DNA from 3 places in the Undibacterium sp. Ren11W genome. Region 1 is predicted to be linked to each of the others. Evidence: predicted binding sites of a transcription regulator. Region 1 holds the regulator's gene; each other region holds the start of a gene.
What was found. The regulator sigma-54, encoded in region 1, starts transcription at its own class of promoters, with help from an activator protein. The targets are predictions, from matches to a motif close to TGGCANGNAANCTGCTTT.
Positions count from the first base shown of each region.

Region 2: a site for sigma-54 is predicted at 5,030-5,047, ahead of ACO0K8_RS13720 (pilin). Genes of this name have one in related genera too.
Region 3: a site for sigma-54 is predicted at 5,304-5,321, ahead of prpB (methylisocitrate lyase). Genes of this name have one in related genera too.

Region 1 is NZ_JBMPPB010000008.1:80,901-88,072, forward strand. It holds gene lptC (LPS export ABC transporter periplasmic protein LptC) at 1-495, shown strand, start outside; gene lptA (lipopolysaccharide transport periplasmic protein LptA) at 517-1,110, shown strand; gene lptB (LPS export ABC transporter ATP-binding protein) at 1,113-1,856, shown strand; gene ACO0K8_RS16940 (RNA polymerase factor sigma-54) at 1,874-3,361, shown strand; gene hpf (ribosome hibernation-promoting factor, HPF/YfiA family) at 3,483-3,827, shown strand; gene ACO0K8_RS16950 (enoyl-CoA hydratase/isomerase family protein) at 4,227-5,318, shown strand; gene ACO0K8_RS16955 (DUF4197 domain-containing protein) at 5,412-6,050, opposite strand; gene ACO0K8_RS16960 (deoxyguanosinetriphosphate triphosphohydrolase) at 6,166-7,172, opposite strand, start outside.
Region 2 is NZ_JBMPPB010000005.1:262,896-270,067, reverse strand. It holds gene ACO0K8_RS13740 (Wzy polymerase domain-containing protein) at 1-1,483, opposite strand, end outside; gene ACO0K8_RS13735 (hypothetical protein) at 1,474-1,698, shown strand; gene ACO0K8_RS13730 (sulfatase-like hydrolase/transferase) at 1,822-3,702, shown strand; gene ACO0K8_RS13725 (pilin) at 3,830-4,285, opposite strand; gene ACO0K8_RS13720 (pilin) at 4,506-4,970, opposite strand; gene ACO0K8_RS13715 (FHA domain-containing protein) at 5,220-5,849, opposite strand; gene ACO0K8_RS13710 (Stp1/IreP family PP2C-type Ser/Thr phosphatase) at 5,904-6,710, opposite strand; gene sucD (succinate--CoA ligase subunit alpha) at 7,116-7,172, opposite strand, start outside.
Region 3 is NZ_JBMPPB010000005.1:79,286-86,457, reverse strand. It holds gene prpF (2-methylaconitate cis-trans isomerase PrpF) at 1-365, opposite strand, end outside; gene acnD (Fe/S-dependent 2-methylisocitrate dehydratase AcnD) at 452-3,046, opposite strand; gene prpC (bifunctional 2-methylcitrate synthase/citrate synthase) at 3,046-4,194, opposite strand; gene prpB (methylisocitrate lyase) at 4,338-5,228, opposite strand; gene prpR (propionate catabolism operon regulatory protein PrpR) at 5,496-7,112, shown strand.

The DNA.
Region 1 (7,172 bases):
CCTGATTACTATGTCGAAAAATTTAATTTTATACGCCTGCCAAATAATGGCCAGGCCAATGTCAGCATAGTCGGCGACAAGCTCACCCATTATCCTCGCAGCGACGATCTTGAAATCCAGCAAGCACGCATCAATAGTTTTTCCGCTGATAAATCACCGGTTAATATCCGTGCTTTGCGTGCAGTGATCGAGCAAAAATCAACACAAACGACCCCAATTCGCGAACATGATCAAATACATTTACTAGGCGACGTGCAAGTTGAGAGACCGGCTACTAGAACTTCGAGCTTCATGCAATTAAATTCAGATTATCTTTTAGTCTTACCAGATGAAAATACAATGAAAACCGATACTGCCGTGACGATGATCACAACAACATCGGAAATTCACGCGGTCGGCATGACGGCGGACAATAACACCCAGCAAGTACAATTACTTAGCAAAGTAAGGGCGCGCTTTAGTCGTGCCGGTGCCGCGCAAAAACCTCTATCGTGAAGTAAACAGGAAAAATTTTATATGTATGCCACCCGCAATTCAGGCTTGAGCTATCTTGGCCAACTAGCGATAACATTTTGCTTTCTAGCACCTATTTGTTCGGCCTATGCGGAAAAAGCAGATAGCCAGAAAGAAACCAATATCGAAGCTGAACTATCCAATTCAGATGGTAAGAGAAACATCACTACATTAACTGGCGATGTAGTACTGACACGTGGCACTCTCATCGTCAAATCGGACCGCGCCATCATTACGCAAACTGCGGACGAGCACATGAATGTAGTGTTAACCAGCAATCCGGGAAAGCAAAATTTTTTCCGGCAAAAACGCGATGGTGGGGATGATTTGTGGGTAGAAGGTGTGGCCGATCGCATTGAATACGACGATAAAACTGAGTTGGTCAGGTTTATCTCGAAAGCCCGTGTCAAGTATTTAGAAGGCAAAAAAGTCACGCAAGAGCAAGAAGGGGAATTTCTTTCCTACGACAGTCTCAATGATGTGTTTCTCGCCACAAATACCACTACCGGCACCCATGTGCCTGGGGCTGGGCGTGTGAAATTGACGCTGCAACCTAAACCGGCAAAGCCAGTCAACATGAATACTCCAGCCAAATAATTATGACTAGTACACTCGTCATCCAGGGTTTACAAAAACGCTATGGGGCGCGCCAGGTAGTGCGCGATGTTTCTTTAGAAGTAAAAAGTGGCGAAGTAGTCGGCTTACTAGGCCCGAATGGCGCTGGTAAAACCACGTCCTTCTACATGATCGTGGGCCTGGTCCCCTCAGATGCAGGAAAAATCGATATCGACGGCGTTGATATCTCGCGCATGCCGATACACCAGCGCGCCAAACTCGGCTTATCTTACTTACCGCAAGAGGCTTCAGTATTTCGCAAGTTGTCGGTGGAGGACAATATCCGCGCTGTACTCGAACTACAAACCGATGAACACGGAAAATCTCTGAGCAAAGCTGCCATCGAGCAACGTCTCGATGCCCTACTCGACGACTTACAAATCGAAGGTTTGCGAGAGAATCCAGCGCTATCGCTATCTGGTGGTGAGCGCAGACGGGTAGAAATTGCCCGCGCACTGGCAACCAATCCCCGTTTCGTCCTGCTTGATGAACCGTTTGCCGGGGTCGATCCGATTGCCGTCATAGAGATACAGCGCATCGTGGTTTTTTTAAAAAATCGCGGCATAGGCGTCTTGATCACAGATCACAATGTGCGCGAAACCTTAGGCATTTGTGACCACGCTTGCATCATTAATCAGGGTGCCGTATTAGCCAGCGGTAGTCCAGAAGAAATCATCAGCAACGAATCGGTCAGGCGCGTCTATTTGGGAGAGCATTTCCGCATGTAGCGGAAATCACACTCAGCATGAAGCAAAGCCTGCAGCTACGCACCTCGCAACATCTGGCACTCACGCCACAATTGCAACAATCGATACGGCTACTGCAATTGTCCACGCTGGAACTGCATCAAGAACTAGAAAACTTGCTGATAGAAAATCCCATGCTAGAGCGCGTCGATAATCCACTCGATAGCGCGGTACGCTTGTTGGCGGACGGCGCCATTGGCAGTACTGAATCACGGTCTGAAACGGAGTTCGGCGTCAGTTCTGCTGAAGATCAGAGTAACGCCAATACCGACTCCAGCGAGATCTCAGAAGTTAGCAACGCGGCCGATAGTGTCAGCCCTAGCGAAACCGAGTGGAGTTTTGACGATGCTCCGCAAGGCAGTAAATCCTCGGAAGAGGATGAGGGAAGACCGCAGTTAGAAGCGGCGCATATTTCACTTAAAGAACATTTGCTGGAGCAAATGCGTCTGAATCTGCGCGAACCGCGCGATCTGGCCTTGGTGGAACTGGTAATCGACGCCCTCGATGATAGCGGTTATCTGATAGAGAGCCTGGAAGATATTCATTCCAGCATCCCTCTAGAACTATTGGTTGAGCCTGAAGAGCTGAGTTTTGCCTTGCTCATGGTACAAAGTTTTGATCCTGCCGGTGTTGGCGCACGTAACTGCTCCGAGTGCCTGGCGCTGCAGATCAAACGCCTGCCCAAAATCGCTTTCGTCACCCGACGCCTCGCACTTGCCATCGTAGAAACACAATTAGGTTTATTTGCACAACGCGATTTTGCTCGCTTAAAGAAGGTTTTTAATTGTGACGATGAGGATTTGCGCGAGGCACAGGTGGTGATACGTTTATGCAAACCCAAACCTGGCGCCGAGTTTGCAGTCAGTAGTTCCGACTATGTGGTGCCGGATGTAATAGTCAAAAAATCTGCTGATGGATGGCAAGTGTTATTGAACCAGGACATCATGCCTAAGCTGCGTGTCAATAGCATGTACGCCAATATCATGAAGCAAAATCGTGGGGATGGCAGTCTTAATCCCCAGTTGCAGGAAGCACGCTGGCTGATCAAAAATATGCGGCAACGTTTCGAGACGATTTTACGGGTTTCGCAAGCAATAGTCGAAAGACAACGGAATTTTTTCACACATGGAGCGGTCGCGATGCGCCCTCTTGTTTTGCGCGAAATTGCTGATACACTGGGTTTACATGAGAGTACAATTTCTCGTGTGACCACTCAGAAATACATGCTGACCCCACATGGTATGTTTGAGTTGAAGTATTTTTTCGGTAGCCATGTCGCCACTGAAACAGGGGGTGAAGCATCATCGACGGCGATACGAGCACTCATCAAACAATTGATAGGAGCAGAAAACCAGAAAAGCCCACTCTCTGATAGCAAGATTGCAGACATGCTGGGTGAACAAGGGATGGTCATTGCGCGCCGCACAGTCGCCAAGTACCGCGAAGCCCTTAAAATTCCACCGGTCAGTTTGCGAAAATCTTTGTAAAAATTGTTCTTGAAATTTTGCGTTAGATTGCTATATATGATTTAGCTCAAACAGGTTTTTCAGATTGGGCGCATAGTAATAGCGATAGTGTCATCAAGTAACATCACCATAGGAGCGTTTTATGAATCTCACCATCAGTGGTCATCACCTTGAAGTAACTCCTGCAATTCGTGAACATGTACAAAACAAGCTAGAACGTATCAGGCGACACTTCGATCAAGTCATTGATATCGCCGTCATCCTGACGGTCGACAAGCTCCGAGAAAAGGACAAACGTCATAAAGCAGATATTAATCTGCACATCAGCGGTAAAGATATTCACGTTGAAAGTCTGGCGCAGGATCTGTATGCTGCCATCGACACACTGATAGACAAACTAGACAGGCAAGTCATTAAACACAAAGACAAAATTCAGGAACATCCGCATCAAGCGATCAAACATATTCCTGATCCAGCCTCAGTGTAAAACTATCAACCCACAAAGGGAACCCAAAACTAGGACGCTTCAGCGTCCTTTTTTGTTGGCAAAAGAGATATGTGCATCTGCAAAAAAAACATCTTGTGCAATCGTTTTTGTAGGGCTGCGATTGTCTCTTTGCACCTTTCGAATCTCTTCACAGATTCATTTGATTAGCGGACAAATTTCGATAAAATGGCAATCTAAAATTTCGATAAAACATGGGCACAAGAACATCCTGCACTCGCTGCTGATTAAATTTCAAAATGGCAGCATGCCTAACACGCACTATTCATGCGGGTTTCCAGCCTATCTCGGCTGCAAGCCGCATGCAGATTGCGTGACCAGGCTGGCACTAGTTGATTTTTCTTATCCCATCCCAATCACCTTCACTAAATACCAGATCCTATGAGTAATCATATATTAAGCTCAATACAGAACCGCATAGGGTTCATCACCCTAGATAGACCGAAAGCCCTCAATTCTTTGTCCCTAGAAATGGTACGCAACATCACCGCCACACTGTTACAGTGGCAAGAGAATGACGAAGTTGCGGCTGTTTTCATTCATAGCAGCAGTGAAAAATCATTTTGTGCCGGTGGTGACATACGCTTTTTTTACGATGTTGGTACTGCCACCCCAAAGGGAGACAGCGCCCTGTTAGAAGATTTTTTCAGCGAAGAATACGCCTTAAATCATTTAATCCATTTCTATCCTAAACCTTATGTCGCATTACTAAACGGTGTGGTCATGGGCGGTGGCATGGGGATCGCCCAGGCAGGAAAAAACTGCCGCCTGCGGATAGTCACAGAGCGTACTAAGATGGCGATGCCAGAAGTGAATATTGGCCTATTCCCGGATGTGGGCGGCAGCTACTTCCTAGCGCGTAGCCCTGGCGAAATTGGTACTTATTTAGGGATGACTGGTGACATCATCAATGCGGCCGATGCCATGTATGCAGAATTGGCAGATGTGTATATTCCTACGACTGCCTTAACCACTTTGATGGACTTACTGCGCACTACTAACAGCGACGATATTCGTGTGCTGATCCGTGAGTTTGCGACGCAATATGCCGATCAGGCAATACCAGAACAAAGTACGCTGGCGAAAAATCGTGCTGCAATAGACTTGCACTTTGCAGGCAAAGATGTAAAAAAAGTCTTGCAATCACTAGCACTCGATCAAAGTGAATTCGGCTTACAAGCCAGCGCACTGATGCAGAAACGCTCGCCCTTGCTGATGGCTGTCACATTAGAACAATTACGTCGCGGTGCCGATATGACAGTAGCAGAATGTTTGCGCATGGAGCGAACTATGGTGCGCCATTGCTTCAAACATGGCGAGGTGCTGGAAGGAGTAAGAGCCTTGGTGGTGGACAAAGACAATGCACCACGCTGGTCTCCAGCAACGCAGGAGCTAGTCGATGAATCCTTGATACTCGGTTTTTTTGAGCCGGTTTGGCCAGACTACGCTCACCCTTTGCGCGATCTGCTATAAGCGATCAGTCAATCGCAATGCGTGGGAGTTTCTATGCGCGTTGCGATTGATGCTAGGGCAGCTTGAATTGCGTTGCGGAAAGCCTGGCAGCCATCACTTCAGCAAGCCAAATACCTTGCCTATAATTTTACTGCCCGCACCGATAGGATCCTGACGTATCGCTTTTTCTTCTTCAGCGATCATCAGATACAAGCCATCTAAAGCGCGTTGCGTCACATAGGTTTCGACACTGGCTTGCTGTGCGGGGACCACACCAAATTTATGCGCTTGTCCCATTACAGTATTGTACTGAGCAGAGAGCCCCGCCTTATCGGTAACGCCCTTCACCATAGGTAAAAATTTCACACCCAAAGCGCTTGCGGTTTTTTGCTTGAAAAAATCTGTGACGGAAGTATCGCCGCCGGTGAGTATGTTCTTGGCATCCGTCACCGACATAGATTTGACCGCATCGAGCAACAAGGGCTTCGCCATAGGCACGGCAGCCTCGGCTGCACGATTCATAGAAACGACCAATTCATCGAGTTGCTTGCCTTGCCCGGTCATCCTTAAGATAGGCAAAGCTTGTTCTAGCACCGAGGGTAATGCTATTCTGACCTTATCATTATTATAGTAACCATTTTCAGCCCCAAGCTTGGCAACTGCCAGCTCTGACCCTTTATTTAAGGCGGCCTTTAAACCGGCGCTCGCATCTTGATTACTCAGATCGTCGAACGAGAAAGCCCAGGCCGACATTGCCACACTAAGCAAAGCACCCGCCAGCAAAAATCCTGAGTTTTTCACATTAAATAAATGCGCTAATTGCATAGGAATCCCAATCAAAAAAAATACAGTTAAGTGTAAAAACGACCTAGATTTCTTCAATAGAAAACAGTCGTCGATGTTCTCTGATCGCATAGCGGTCGGTCATGCCTGCAATATAGTCTGCGATTTTGCGTGCCTGCAGGGCACGGGCATCCGACGCGCTAGACTTAACTTGATAATCCGGGGGCAGCAAGATAGGTTCAGCCATCAGGGCATCAAATAATTCTCTAACGATGCTCCTGCTTTTACTGGTCATGCGATTTACTAAATAATGCCTGTACAAATTTTCCCGCAAGAACTGCTTTAGGATGAGTGCCTCTTGATACATGCTGTCGGAAAAAGCGATCATCTTAGCGTGCGCCCTGACTTGGTCTACCGATGTCGGGGCACAATCTGCGATACGCTGCTCGGAAGTCTGAATTAAATCAACGATCAAACGATCTATCATCCGCCGTATAGTTTCAGAAATTGCACGTCGACCGTTGATTCCAGGATAGGCCAAATCAACCTCATGCCTATGCCGTCCATAAAAATCCAATTCCATCAATTGCGACTCCAGCAATAAACCGGAGCGTAATCCATCGTCTATATCGTGATTATTGTAGGCAATTTCGTCTGCCAGATTGGTTAACTGCGCTTCCAGTGTAGGCTGAGTCTTATCTATGAAACGCTGCCCTACGTCACCGAGATTTCTAGCATGCGCTAAAGAACAATGTTTAAGTATGCCCTCACGCGTTTCGAAACTAAGATTTAAGCCATCAAAAGCGCCATAACGCTCCTCCAGAGCATCGACCACCCGCAAGCTCTGCAAGTTATGCTCAAAGCCATCGAATTCCTGCATACAGGCATTTAATGCGTCTTGCCCCGCATGCCCAAACGGTGTGTGACCAAGATCATGTGCCAGCGAAATCGCCTCCACCAAATCTTCGTTTAGGTGCAGATTGCGGGCAATTGAACGCCCTATCTGCGCCACCTCCAGGCTATGCGTGAGACGGGTGCGAAACAGATCGCCTTCGTGATTGACAAAGACTTGAGTTTTATATTCTAGCCGGC
Region 2 (7,172 bases), on a different contig from region 1:
CAAAATATTCCGGATAAGAGTAAGGATGCAAGCGCTGAAGCGTCAACATCATGCGCTCGGCTTTCTTAGCCTGGCCGTTTAAGACATACACTTCAGCCAGTTTATTGAGGATGTGCACAAAGCCAAAGCGACGACTCATCTGCTCGACAGCGTCGATCTCGGCCGCACTCATGCCTTCATGCGGCGTCATACGCATCACATCAAAGTAGCAGAAGTACTCGCCGAACAAGGTGAACTGCGGTCGCGTCAATGCCTGCGTATCGGTCTCAGTATAGGTCTTGCCAGTGCGCAGAATATTAAAACCATTTACTACCCTTTGATAATCCGCAGTGAGCAAAACTAGGATCAATGCAACAGCCAGGCTCGTCGCAAGTATCGCAGCTCTAGGTACGTCACGCCCTGCCCCGGACCAACGCAATTGATGCAGCATACCCATCAACAATCCGACTGGCATTAAGACATAGGCGTACCAGAGCGGGAACTCGACCATGCTATGCACAGCAACCGCGATCAAACAAAGCGCAGCGAAACCCACAGAGATGTCTTTACGTTCAGAGCGGTATCCACAAGTCTGCCAAAACCACCAAACCAGTGAACCAATAAACACGACAGTCGCAGGCCAACCTAATTCAGCGGCAAAATTCAATAACAAATTATGCGCATGCTCAGCATAGGTAGTAGAAGAAAAATCGGCCGCGATCCCGACCTGTTCGGCACCAAAGCCGAACCAACCGACTCCAAACCAAGGGTGTTGATGCGCCATAGAAAATGCCTGCTTTAATAGAACCGAGCGCTCAGACCGCCCCCCCAGATGATCGGCTACCGAACCGCTAGAAAAACCCATCAGCTGGGAAAACGCCGGCAGCCCCATCACCATCGCGGCGTAAAGCGCGAGTAGTAGCAGCAAACAGCGCTTATCGATAATGCGCGCACCATGCCGCTGAATAAAGCAATACATCACAAACAAAGGCATAATGATCCAGCCTATGCGCGATTGCGTCAGTGCCATCCCCCATAACAAAGTCAGACTGAGCAAGCAAGCCTCCCAGCGCCCTAACCTGAAAGTTTGAAACAGGTACCAAACTGACGCCAAACCCAGACATAACAGCAACGCCAACTGATTTGGTTGCGCAACATTTGCATAGGGCCGCATCTGGCTAGCTCGAGCCATATACATAATCCATGGCGAGGCATCGATTCCAGAGATTTGCACACCCTGCATCACCACCGACAACAACGCCGCCAATAAATGCGCCAAAGCCAACATCAGACATAAATCTCGCGCGCCTTTACCCGACTGCGCCCAAGTCGCGCCCAGAACCAGCGCCGCCGCAAACATTAAAAAATACATGACTGGTATCGCGACGGCCTCGAAAGACACCAAACCTACACCCCATTGCAACAACAAAAATAAAATCAAACCCAATGGAAGCAAGAGCATCAAAGGCAAGCGCAAGCGCGGTGCTGCATGCAATGCAAACATCCCAAACGAAAACAAAACACCAAGCAAGACCAGGCTATCGTGATAGAAAGTGCGAAAAGGATGAATGTGAAAAGGATGAAGGTAAGCCGCCAACAGCAGCATTCCAAAAATCAGCAGGGAAAAATGAGTTTGTTTTTCAGAGTACATTGCTCAAAACGAAATTCTATAAAGGGAAAATGATACAAAAATCGGCTAGTCGCTATTTTGACAGCTAATTCTTGCATGAGATAAACATATTGAAACAATTTCTACGGAAGCCCAGCGTCCCAATTGCGGTAAAATTTGGTTCACGCTGAATGTAGTTCGATGTTTCATGTTCAATTCAGAATTAGTAGCCCGTGCATCCTACTTCAAGTAAAAATTCCAGCCTCCCTGAATTACTGAGACTCATCAAATTGAAGAAACATTTATTACATTTTTCCTACAATCTGGCGCTATTGTTCGCGTTGCCGATTCTATTTATATTGACCTATGTACTTAAATACTTTAATCCAACAATAGTCATCTACGAACACTTAAGCGTTGTTACGCTAGTCGTTTTTGCCATCTTCAGCCTTAAACTACTAATCAATCACTATGCTCACGATAAAAAGTACGCTCTTCTTATGTACTCGCTGCTTTACAGCAGTTTTATTTTCATTATCGTCATCTATTACCTGGTTGTATTGATTGGTTTACATTCATGGGGCCGTGTTATTACAGAAGAGTTCATCATTTCATATACTGAGCAAGCTGAGTATTTTTTGGAAGCATTAAATATCTCAATCTATTTAGCAACAAGCCTTGCGATTATTTTCTACGCAATTCTATTTGGTGCTTGTTATATCTTTCTAAAAAAATTCCATTGGATACCGCCACGCACACATTCCAAACGGAGCTGGCTTATCGCTCTATTGTTACTGAGTTTGGTATTATTTTTCACCTATCGATTTTATGATTACCTAATTACGGGCGACAAATTGAGCAAGGAGCCAATCACGCTAACTCTGTTTTCAGGCAAATCAAAACCGCTAGAAGGCCACGATGCCAGGCAAGGTAGCGCCGCTGAAGAGAAGCTCAATATCCTTGAAGAGAACGCACGCAAAAATTACAAGCCCAGTGTACTGGCAAAAAAAAGAAATCTCATCGTCATTATTGTTGATGCGTTAAGACCGGATCATATGAGTGTTTACGGCTACCCCCGCGACACGACGCCAAACCTCAGACTATTAACGGAAACTCAGGCAACGAGCAAATTCACAAACTTACGCTCTACCTGCGGAGAAACCACCTGCGCCCATGCGAGCTATATGGCATCACGTTACGTACACCAATTGCCCGACCATCTATTTACTCTACAAGATGTATTAAAGCTCAATGGCTATCAGACCTATATGATTATCAGCGGCGATCATATAAATTTTAATAATATTCGTGAAGTCTATGGCAATGTCGACCATTATTACGATGGATCGATGGCGAAAGGCTACTACTTTAACGATGATGCAATAACAACCAATAAAACCAAAGCATTACCGTTATGGGACGGCGTGCCGACCATGATCCACTACCATCTTTTATCCGCCCATATAGTCGGAAAAAAAGATCCACAGTTTTTACGTTATACCCCGGCAAAAAACTACCTTTTATTATCCAATGGCAAGCCCGAACAGCAATATACCAACTTCTACGATAACGGTGTGCTACAAGCGGATGCCGTCATCAAACAGTTATTGGACACGTTAAAAGAAAAAAAATATCTGGAAAACAGCCTGGTAGTCATTACTGCAGATCATGGCGAAGCGCTCGGTGAGCACAACATTTTTATGCATACCAATAGTGTGATTGAGGAAGCACTACATATCCCTCTGTTAATGCTGCATTACGGTTACCGATCCACGCTACCGAAACAGCTTGATGGCTTCATGTCGCTGGTAGATCTGGCACCAACCATACTCAGTGAATTTAACATTAACAGACCAGAATCGTGGGTAGGTTCACCGGTTCAAGAACATGTAAAAACTGCTTTTAGCTATTTCGAAATGGCGCCATTTAAAGGCCTATATGATCACAGAGACGATAAAGTTATGTGGAAATACTGGAGAAATATTCATACCGACGAAGAATTCGTCTACGATCTCAGTAAAGACCCTAAGGAGCAACACAATATGAGCTTTCAGGTATCGTCAGAGTTGAAAGCAGAATGGCGTAAATTAACAGCTACAGGCAAGCCAGATTGAGTGAAAAATGATGCGCTTGGCTGACCAATGCAAGTCGCGGCCAATACGATGACAACTTTTAGCTATTTTTGATGTTTGATCATGCAATCAGAGTAAATTCCGACTTTTATGTAGTAAGTGCACTAAATTAGCTACCCGCACAAACTTCAACTCTGCCCACATATTTTTGCAAAACTGTTGAACTACACGACCATTTACCGGTCGATGCCTTACGGCTTAAGGTGATAAATTTACCGTTCACGACATCTGGCCCACCTACAATAGTCGCCTTCATAACCCCGGCAACCGTTGTATTCGTAATTTCTATGAGCGTATTAGCATTCGATGGCTGTACGCCCACAAACCAGTTTGCATTCGTGGTTGGGCCAGTGACAGGGATATAATTATCGCCCAAAGCCACATCGAAACCAGTCTTACCAAACGAGACTTCTGCCAAAGCAGCTGCAAATTTCGCCTTCGCTATATGATTTTGATATGACGGAATCGCTACCGCAGCAAGTATACCTATAATCGCGACCACAATCATTAATTCGATCAACGTGAAACCAGATTGCTTACGATTTAGTATTTCTTCTGTTTTCATTATATTGCTCCCAAACGAGGATTCGATTATTTACTAAAGCGCCAACATCAATTTATGCACATAAAAACTGGGCACAATATAAGTTCAAAATTGGTTTCAGCCAGCCACATGTCATTCGAAGCTATTATCACCCTAAAAAAAAGCACCCCACTGGGGTGCTTTTAATCTTTAAGTGCTATACGCTAGCGATAAACTTGCAATTATTGCACCGAAATAGCATTTAGTTTGGCTGACCTTTGCAAGTTTCTTCTTTACCAATATATTTTTGTTTTACATCAGCAGATGTACATTTCCAAGCACCTGTACTACCTTTACGTGTCAATGTGATTGTCTTATCGTTCACAGCCGCAGGGCCGCCAACAATCTTCGCAGTCAAGATCCCATTGATAGTCACGTCAGTCACAGTAATTTTGGAGTTAGAGTTTAAAGGTTGAACACCGATAAACCAATCGGTATCACTGGAAGGACCAGTTGATGGTTTCAAGCTATCATTCAACGCCACGTCAAAACCTGTCTTACCTGGAGCTACTTCAGCTAAAGCAGCTGCGAACTTAGACTTGGCAATATAGTCTTGATAAGCAGGGATGGCTACAGCAGCCAAAATACCGATAATCGCAACAACGATCATCAATTCAATCAGAGTAAAACCTGCTTGTGCGCGTTGTTTCAATTGCATGGATTTCATTTTAATGCTCCTAAGGGAAAATTGGGAATTTCGATAATGCTGCGTGCTACATCTTCTATAGAGCAAACAGCGTGCCAGCGCAGAAAATTATCGTTTCGGGACACGTTCAGCTAATTTTCAGCAAAAATTGATGCAAAACTTTAAACTTTTCTGACAAATTTTGACCAAGAAAAAATTGTCGGGCGTATTTAAACAAAATTTGTCACTTTCTTGACCAACAATCCATTTCCGTCATAAAGATGAATCGCTCTATTTCTCCGTCAAAAGATAAAACTTCATTTTTGTTCCAGCAAGATCCAACTCATCACCATCCCTCAGCACTAGAGGGGCGGATTCCAATGGATGACTATTAACAGTCACCGCAACTCCCTCTAATCTCGTGGCGATATACTGCTGATGCTGTTTGCTGATAGTAACAACGAGCACACCAGCACGGCCTAAGCTAGTCACCGCTTTATCCAGAAGTAACTCACGACCCGCATTCGCACCGTTCAGCACTTTAACTTTAGCCACTAGTTTAGGTAATTGTGGGGCTTCCCCGACAGGCAAGGGCACCGAGCTCAATGCGGCTTGCGGCTCATAGGAATTATTCTGTCCATGTTGAAATTTAAGCCGATACTTACCGACTTCTATAACGTCTTCGTGTTGAAGTAAATGCTTAGTAATTGGCTGGCCATTTACCAAAGTACCGTTAGTACTACCTAAATCGAGGACAAAAATGCCGATCGATGTACGATCTATCGCAGCGTGATGCCCACTAATGGTGGCTTGATCGAGTACCAAATCATTTTCTGGGCGTCGGCCTATGCTAAAACGAGGCTTCAGCAAATTTACATCGTATTTTTCTAGTCCATTTAATGTGACGATGATTTTCGCCATAGCACTCTCTATCTTTTATTTCATTGTTGAGCAATTCTAGTGCGGCCAATCAAACTAACTAGCAAAAATATGCTCCATTAATTTTCGTTGATGCAATTCAGTAACTTTGACTAAGACAACGGAAATATTATCTCGTCCACCAAATTGATTGGCACTATTAATCAAAACTTCACAGCATTTTTCAAGTTGAGAGTTGTATTGATGCATGATGTGATGAATTTCTATGTGATTAAGCATATCCGTTAAGCCATCCGAGCATAACAAATACACATCACCAACTTCCATTTGATGCACATGTATTTCGATTTCTATGTTTTCTTGTGCGCCAACCGCGCGCGTGATTAAATTTTTAATCGGAGAAAAACGTGCATCTTTTTCAGAAATGAGACCTGCGTCTATCTGCGCCTGCAAAACGGAATGATCTCTTGTAATTTGGGACAGTTCGCCATTTCGGAAACGATATGCCCGAGAATCACCGACATGCGCAACAAGCAGTTTATCTTGATGACTCAGGGCAACAACGGCAGTAGTGCCCATGCCTAAATAAGCCTCGTTCTCATGTGAAGCGTTATAGACACGAGTATTTGCAAGCGTAATGGCGTCGTTTAACCATCGAACTGCAAGCACTGCGGGTCGGGAAAATATTGGCATCCATACTGCTTGCTGCTTTTGCTGCAAAAATTGAGCGATGAGCTCTACGCACATACGACTGGCAACTTCGCCGGCGTTATATCCGCCCATACCATCAGCAAGAACAGCCAAACCTAGATCTTCACATATTTCAAATGCATCTTCATTCTGCGCTCGCACTAGCCCAGTATCGGAACGGCCAGCAAACTCGAGCACGGATTGAAGTGACATAATTATATTTATGATTATCTGGTGACTATGGATAAGGCTAGGTATTTTACTTGGATAAGCATTTCACTCATTAAACATAAACTGTTGTGATTGATTACTTAGCTAGCACTTCAATAACGCCAAGGGTACTAAGCTTAACATTAGCCCAGTATATTATTGCATTCAGATAAGATATTTAACGTTTAAATACTTAGCGCAAAGATGGCAATGACGACTAAATTGCTTATTTAGCAAAAAAATTTCATCTAAAGTTATTCTTGCTGAACGTAAATACTTACTGCGATCATTAGGCTATCAATCAACATAAATATAGGAACAAGGTATTCTGACAGCCATTGCCACATTTTTTGCAAAGTCCAAATAAAAATAGGGAGCCAGGCTCCCTATTTTTATTTACAAATCAGACTACAGCATTGCTTTGAGTAAGCGAGCCATTTCTGATGGATTTTTTGTAGCTTTGAT
Region 3 (7,172 bases), on a different contig from region 1:
TCGACCAAGCCTGCACTAATTGCAAACGAGCCGACTGCGGCAGACAAATTGCCGCAATTACCGCTCCAGTCAACGAAGGCCTTATCGATAGCCACCTGGCCGAACAGATAATCGACATCGTGATCAGGCTTAGCGCTTTTGGATAGGATGACAGTCTTGCTGGTACTGGAAGTCGCGCCGCCCATGCCGTCGATCTGCTTACCGTAAGGATCCGGGCTACCGATCACGCGCAGCAACATGGCATCACGCGCAGCTCCTGGCACTTGCGCCACCGTTGGTAAGTCTTGCAGACGGAAAAATACGCCCTTGCTGGTGCCGCCACGCATATAGGTGGCGGGGATTTTAATTTGAGCTACACGGGTCATGCTAATTCCTCTTCTGAATATGCGATACACACCACCCGCACCAGAGACTGGTGCGGTGGGCGCGAAAGGTGCACCCTACAACTGATTTATGCCGCTTTGGTCGACTCAAGAAAATCCTGAGCAAAGCGCTGCAAGACACCGCCGGCTTCATAGATAGCCACTTCTTCAGCAGTATCCAGACGGCAGATCATAGGCACCTCTAGCCGCTCGCCATTCTTGCGATTGATCACCAGCGTCAAACTCGCGCGTGGTGTGCGTTCGCCTATCACATCAAAAGTTTCTGTGCCATCAATCTGCAAAGTCAGGCGCGTTACGCCAGCTTTAAACTCTAGCGGCAAAACGCCCATACCAACCAGATTGGTTCTGTGGATGCGTTCAAAGCCTTCGGCCGCAATCGCTTCCACACCCGCCAGGCGTACACCTTTGGCGGCCCAGTCACGCGATGAGCCCTGGCCATAATCGGCACCGGCGATGATGATCAAGGGCTGCTTGCGTTCCATATAGGTTTCTATGGCTTCCCACATGCGCGTCACTGTGCCTTCTGGCTCTATACGTGCCAGCGAACCAGCCTGCACCTTGCCGTCCTTGATGACCATTTCATTCTTCAAGGTTGGATTGGCAAACGTCGCGCGCTGGGCGGTCAGATGATCACCACGGTGCGTTGCGTAAGAGTTGAAATCTTCCTCAGGCAAGCCCATCTTCGCCAGGTAAGCACCGGCAGCACTGTCTAGCATGATGGCGTTCGACGGTGACAGATGGTCGGTCGTGATATTGTCACCCAGCACAGCCAAGGCTCGCATGCCTTGCATCGTGCGCTCACCTGCCAAGGCGCCTTCCCAGTAAGGCGGACGGCGGATGTAGGTAGTCTGCGGACGCCAATCGTACAGCGGGCTGACCTTCACGCCATCGTCCTCTTGCTTAGCGAACATAGGGATATACACCTTGCGGAATTGCTCAGGCTTGACGCTGGCAGCGACCACGGCATCGATCTCTTCATCCGACGGCCAGATGTCCGCCAAACGCACAGGCTTGCCATCAGCAGCTATACCCAGCACATCTTTCTCGATGTCGAAACGAATCGTACCGGCAATCGCATACGCCACCACCAAAGGCGGCGACGCCAGGAAAGCCTGCTTCGCATAAGGGTGGATACGACCGTCAAAGTTACGGTTACCAGACAGTACGGCAGTCGCATACAGATCACGTTCCACCACTTCTTTTTGGATCACAGAGTCAAGCGCACCGGACATACCGTTGCAGGTGGTGCAGGCAAAAGCCACCACGCCAAAGCCCAACTGCTCAAGCTCAGGCATCAGACCAGCTGCTTCCAGATACAGCGCAACTGTCTTAGAGCCTGGTGCCAGCGAACTCTTCACCCATGGCTTACGCGTGAGGCCCAGCTTATTTGCATTGCGGGCGATCAGGCCAGCAGCAATCATATTGCGCGGGTTATTCGTATTGGTGCAACTGGTGATGGCGGCGATGATCACCGCGCCATCAGGCATCAAGCCAGCTTCATTTTCTACCTTGCCGCTGATACCACGGGCCGCCAACTCGGAAGTCGGAACGCGGTTGTGCGGATTACTTGGGCCGGCAATGGTGCGCACCACCGAAGACAAATCAAAACTCAGTACGCGTTCGTATTCGGCATTTTTCAGTGTATCGGCCCACAGACCGGTTTCTTTTGCATACAACTCTACCAGCTGGACCTGTTCATCCTCACGGCCAGTGAGTTTGAGGTATTTGATGGTCTGTTCGTCGATATAAAACATCGCGGCAGTCGCACCAAATTCCGGTGCCATATTCGCGATGGTAGCGCGGTCACCCAAGGTCAATGCCGCGGCACCCTCACCGTAAAATTCAAGATAGGACGAGACCACTTTTTGCTTGCGCAAGAACTCAGTCAGCGCCAGCACCGTGTCCGTCGCCGTGATGCCTGCTTGTGGTTTGCCAGTCAGTGCTACGCCGATGATGTCCGGCAGACGCATCCAGGAGGCGCGCCCCAACATCACGCTTTCAGCTTCCAGACCGCCGACACCGATCGCGATCACGCCCAGCGCATCGACCATAGGGGTATGGCTATCGGTACCGACCAGAGTATCGGGATAAGCCACGCCGTCGGTGACTTGCACCACCGGGCTCATGCGCTCCAGGTTGATCTGATGCAAGATGCCGTTGCCTGGTGGGATCACGTCAACGTTCTTGAACGCCTTCTTGGTCCAGTTGATGAAGTCAAAACGGTCTTCGTTACGACGGTCTTCAATCGCACGGTTCTTGTTGAAGGCATCCGGATCGAAACCGCCGCACTCTACCGCCAAAGAATGGTCGACCACTAACTGGGTCGGCACCACAGGATTCACCAAAGCCGGGTCGCCGCCTTGCTCGGCAATCGCGTCACGCAGGCCAGCCAGATCGACCAGCGCTGTTTGCCCGAGAATATCATGACAGACCACGCGCGCCGGGAACCATGGAAAATCCAGATCGCGTCTGCGCTGTATGAACTGCTCCAAAGAAGCATTGAGCGTCGCCGGATCGCAACGGCGCACCAGATTCTCGGCCAGCACACGTGAAGTGTACGGCAGCTTATCGTAAGCACCGGGGGTAATGGCTTCAACCGCGGCACGGGTATCAAAAAAATCGAGCTTGGTGCCGGGCAGGGATTTGCGAAAATTGGTATTCATTATTGACGGTCCTTGATAGCGACAAACTGCAAATCATCAGGGCCGACATAGTTCGCGCTAGGACGGATAATTTTATTGTCGATACGCTGCTCGACCACATGCGCGGCCCAACCTGAGGTACGGGCAATCACGAACAGCGGCGTAAACATGGCGGTAGGCACACCCATCATGTGATACGAGACTGCCGAGAACCAATCCAGATTCGGGAACATTTTTTTGATGTCCCACATGACGGACTCTAAGCGCTCGGCGATATCAAACATCTTAGTCGAGCCGGCCTCGCGCGACAAATTACGCGCCACTTCTTTAATTACTTTATTGCGTGGATCAGAAACCGTGTACACAGGATGACCAAAACCGATCACCACTTCTTTGTTCTCTACGCGCTTCTTGATATCGGCTTCGGCTTCATCCGGATTGTCATAGCGTTTCTGGATTTCAAAAGCGACTTCGTTGGCACCGCCATGTTTAGGGCCGCGCAAAGCGCCGATCGCACCGGTGATGGCAGAGTGCATGTCTGAGCCAGTACCAGCGATCACGCGTGCGGTAAAGGTCGAGGCATTGAACTCGTGTTCCGCATATAAGATCAGCGAGGTATGCATGGCTTTTTCCCACGATGCGCTAGGCTTAACCCCATGCAATAAGTGCAGGAAATGCGCGCCGATAGAATCATCATCGGTCTCGACATCAATACGTTTGCCGTTGTGGCTAAAGTGGTACCAATACAGCAGCATGGAACCTAAAGACGCCATCAGACGGTCGGCGATGTCACGTGCACCTGGCGCATTGTGATCGTCTTTTTCTGGCAAAGTGCAACCCAGTACCGAGACACCGGTGCGCATTACGTCCATAGGATGGGCGCTGGCAGGCAAGGACTCGAGCGCCGCTTTCAGGTTCGCTGGCAAGCCACGCAAGGCTTTCAGTTTCAATTTATATGTGTGCAGTTCAGCCGCAGTCGGTAGTTTGCCATGCACCAGCAGATGCGCGATCTCTTCGAATTCGCAAGCGTCCGCCACTTCCAGAATATCGTAACCGCGATAATGCAAGTCGTTACCGGTTTTACCTACCGAGCACAGGGCGGTATTGCCGGCAGTAACGCCAGACAGGGCAACGGATTTTTTAGCTTTAAAAGGAACTGCTTCAGTCATGCTGTTCTCCAGTGAGGAAGATTTTATAGATAAAACTGATACTCCACCCTAGTACATTTTCAATGCGCACGTTATATATGCGCAAGAAGCTAATTTGTAAAAATTTTTAGGGGAGTATCCGTTTTTTGATCGTGTAGATTGATTTATTTGTTCTTTTGCTGGATGAACAGCGCATCGAGTTTTTGCTCGAAATCATGGTAGTTGATGCGTTCATACAATTCCATACGGGTCTGCATGGTATCGACCACGTTTTTCTGAGTACCGTCACGGCGGATCGCGCCATACACGTTTTCAGCGGCCTTGTTCATGGCACGGAAAGCGGACAAAGGATACAACACCAGACCGACATCGACCGCGGCTAACTCTTCCACCGTGTACAAAGGAGTAGCGCCGAATTCGGTGATATTGGCCAGGATAGGCACCTTCACGGCACTGGCAAATTGTTTGTACATCGCCAGTTCAGTAATCGCCTCAGGGAAAATCATATCGGCACCAGCCTCAACGCAAGCCAAAGCGCGTTCGATGGCTGACTCCAGACCTTCCACCGCCAGCGCATCGGTACGCGCCATGATGACGAAATTCTCATCGGTGCGGGCATCCACGGCGGCCTTGATGCGATCGACCATCTCTTGCTTGCTGACGATCTCTTTACCCGGGCGATGACCGCAACGCTTGGCGCCGACCTGGTCTTCAATATGGATGGCGGCAGCGCCGAACTTGATCATGGATTTGACGGTGCGCGCCACGTTAAAGGCGGATGAGCCAAAACCGGTATCGACGTCGACCAGCAAAGGCAGATCGCAGACATCGGTGATACGGCGTACATCGGTCAGCACATCATCGAGATTGGAAATACCCAGATCCGGCAAACCCAGCGAACCGGCAGCGACACCGCCACCGGAGAGGTAAATCGCCTTAAAACCGGCGCGTTTGGCCAGTAAGGCATGATTGGCATTGATGGCACCGACCACTTGTAGCGGAGATTCTTCTTGCATCGCCTTACGGAAGGCGGCACCTGCGGAGTATTGGGCCATATAGTCTCTCTTTGTTAGAAGTTGATTACGAAGTGAATTACGAAGTTGCGGCTAGTTTTGTTGTCTTGCTCTGCTATTGCAAGCCGCGTGCCAGTTTGTTAAAAGCTCAAAAAAATGAGGCTCTTCATATAATAATCAAAGACTTAAAACCAGCGGACGCGAATCAGAACTTGCACATACCGAATAAAATGTTTCATAATCACGTTTCATACCGCGCATTGAAACATCGATTGAAACATATATTGAAACACCACCTGAAACACCACAATGAAACATAACCCGCCTGTAGTCAGAGAAAGTAACGACAAACCGGTCATCTGGACCGTCTCGATCTCACGCCTGTTCGATTTGTTTCGCGACATCATGCTCGAATACGATGTCAGCGCCGATATCGAGCCTATCCACCTGGGCTTTGAAGAGGCGGCGCAATATATCCGGGAACGTCTACTCACCGAGCGTTGCGATGCCGTGATTGCGGCTGGTTCTAACGGTGCCTATCTGAAGAGTCGCCTGCCGATCCCCGTCATCATCGCCAAGGCCAGCGGCTTTGACGTGATGCAAGCCTTAGCCAGAGCCCGCAAGGTCTCACCCGAGATCGGGCTAGTCACGTATCAAGAGACCATGCCGGAGCTGGTCGAATTTAAAAATACCTTCGGTTTTAAACTGGAGCAACGTACCTATGTCACCGAAGAAGACGCCAAAGCGCAGATCAGAGAGCTCAAAAGTAAGGGTATCAAGGCCGTAGTCGGTGCGGGCCTGATCACCGATCTGGCGGAAGAAGCCGGCCTGACCGGCATTTTCATGTATTCAGCGACCTCGATACGCCTGGCTTTCGACGATGCTTTAGAGATCGCCCGTATCACACGTCTGGAAGCGGCACGAGGCCGACAAAATCCGGCCGCCGATTCTTTACGGGCGCGCCACAGCATCAATGACCTGCGCGGCGAATCGGAACCCATGCAAAATTTGCGTCATTCCATCATGCTGTTTGCCCGCTCGCCTGCCACCGTATTATTGCAAGGCGAAACTGGTACCGGCAAGGAGCTGGCGGCGCAAGCCATCCATAGCGAAAGCCCGCGCGCGCGCCAACCCTTTGTGGCCGTCAATTGCGGCGCGATTGCCGAATCCCTACTGGAATCGGAACTATTCGGCTACGAAGAAGGCGCCTTTACCGGATCACGCCGTGGCGGCCATGCCGGTCTATTTGAAGCAGCGCACCGCGGCAGCCTGTTTTTGGACGAAATCGGCGAAATGCCGCTGAGTCTGCAAACCCGCTTGCTGCGCGTGCTGGAAGAACGCGAAGTGGTTAGGGTGGGTGGCGTACGTCCAATACCAGTTGATGTCAGAATTATCAGTGCCACCCATTGCGACCTGGAAAACCGCATGCGCGAAGGACGTTTTCGTCCCGACCTGTTTTATCGTTTAGCCGTATTGCGCTTAGCATTGCCAGCCCTGCGCGAGCGCCAGGATGATCTGATTCCCTTAGCGGTCTGGTGTCTGAAACATTCACTGGCCGCCATGGGCGCCCGTCCCCACCCCAACTTGCAGGCCGAAGTGGTGGCCTGCGGAGAACTGTTCAGGCAATACCCATGGCCCGGCAATGTGCGGGAAATGCGCAATATGATGGAAAGATTGGCCTTATTCTTAGCGGCCGAGCCTTTGCAGGCACTCAGCCCCAGTTTTGTCGCAAAAATCACTCCTGAAATGTTAACGATGGTCAACTCCAGCACAATGCTCAGCCCCCCCACAGAAAGCTTATCCTTGCCAGCCTTAATGGAAAAATTCAATCACAACAGAGAGCGTGTCGCTGAATATTTAGGAATCAGCCGCACTACACTATGGCGACGCCTGGCACAACAAAAAAATAAGCGCAACACTAGCTGAAAAATCCCTATAGCCACTCCCTCTTGTTCAGGTAAAATCGGCAAATCGATGACCAGCCGA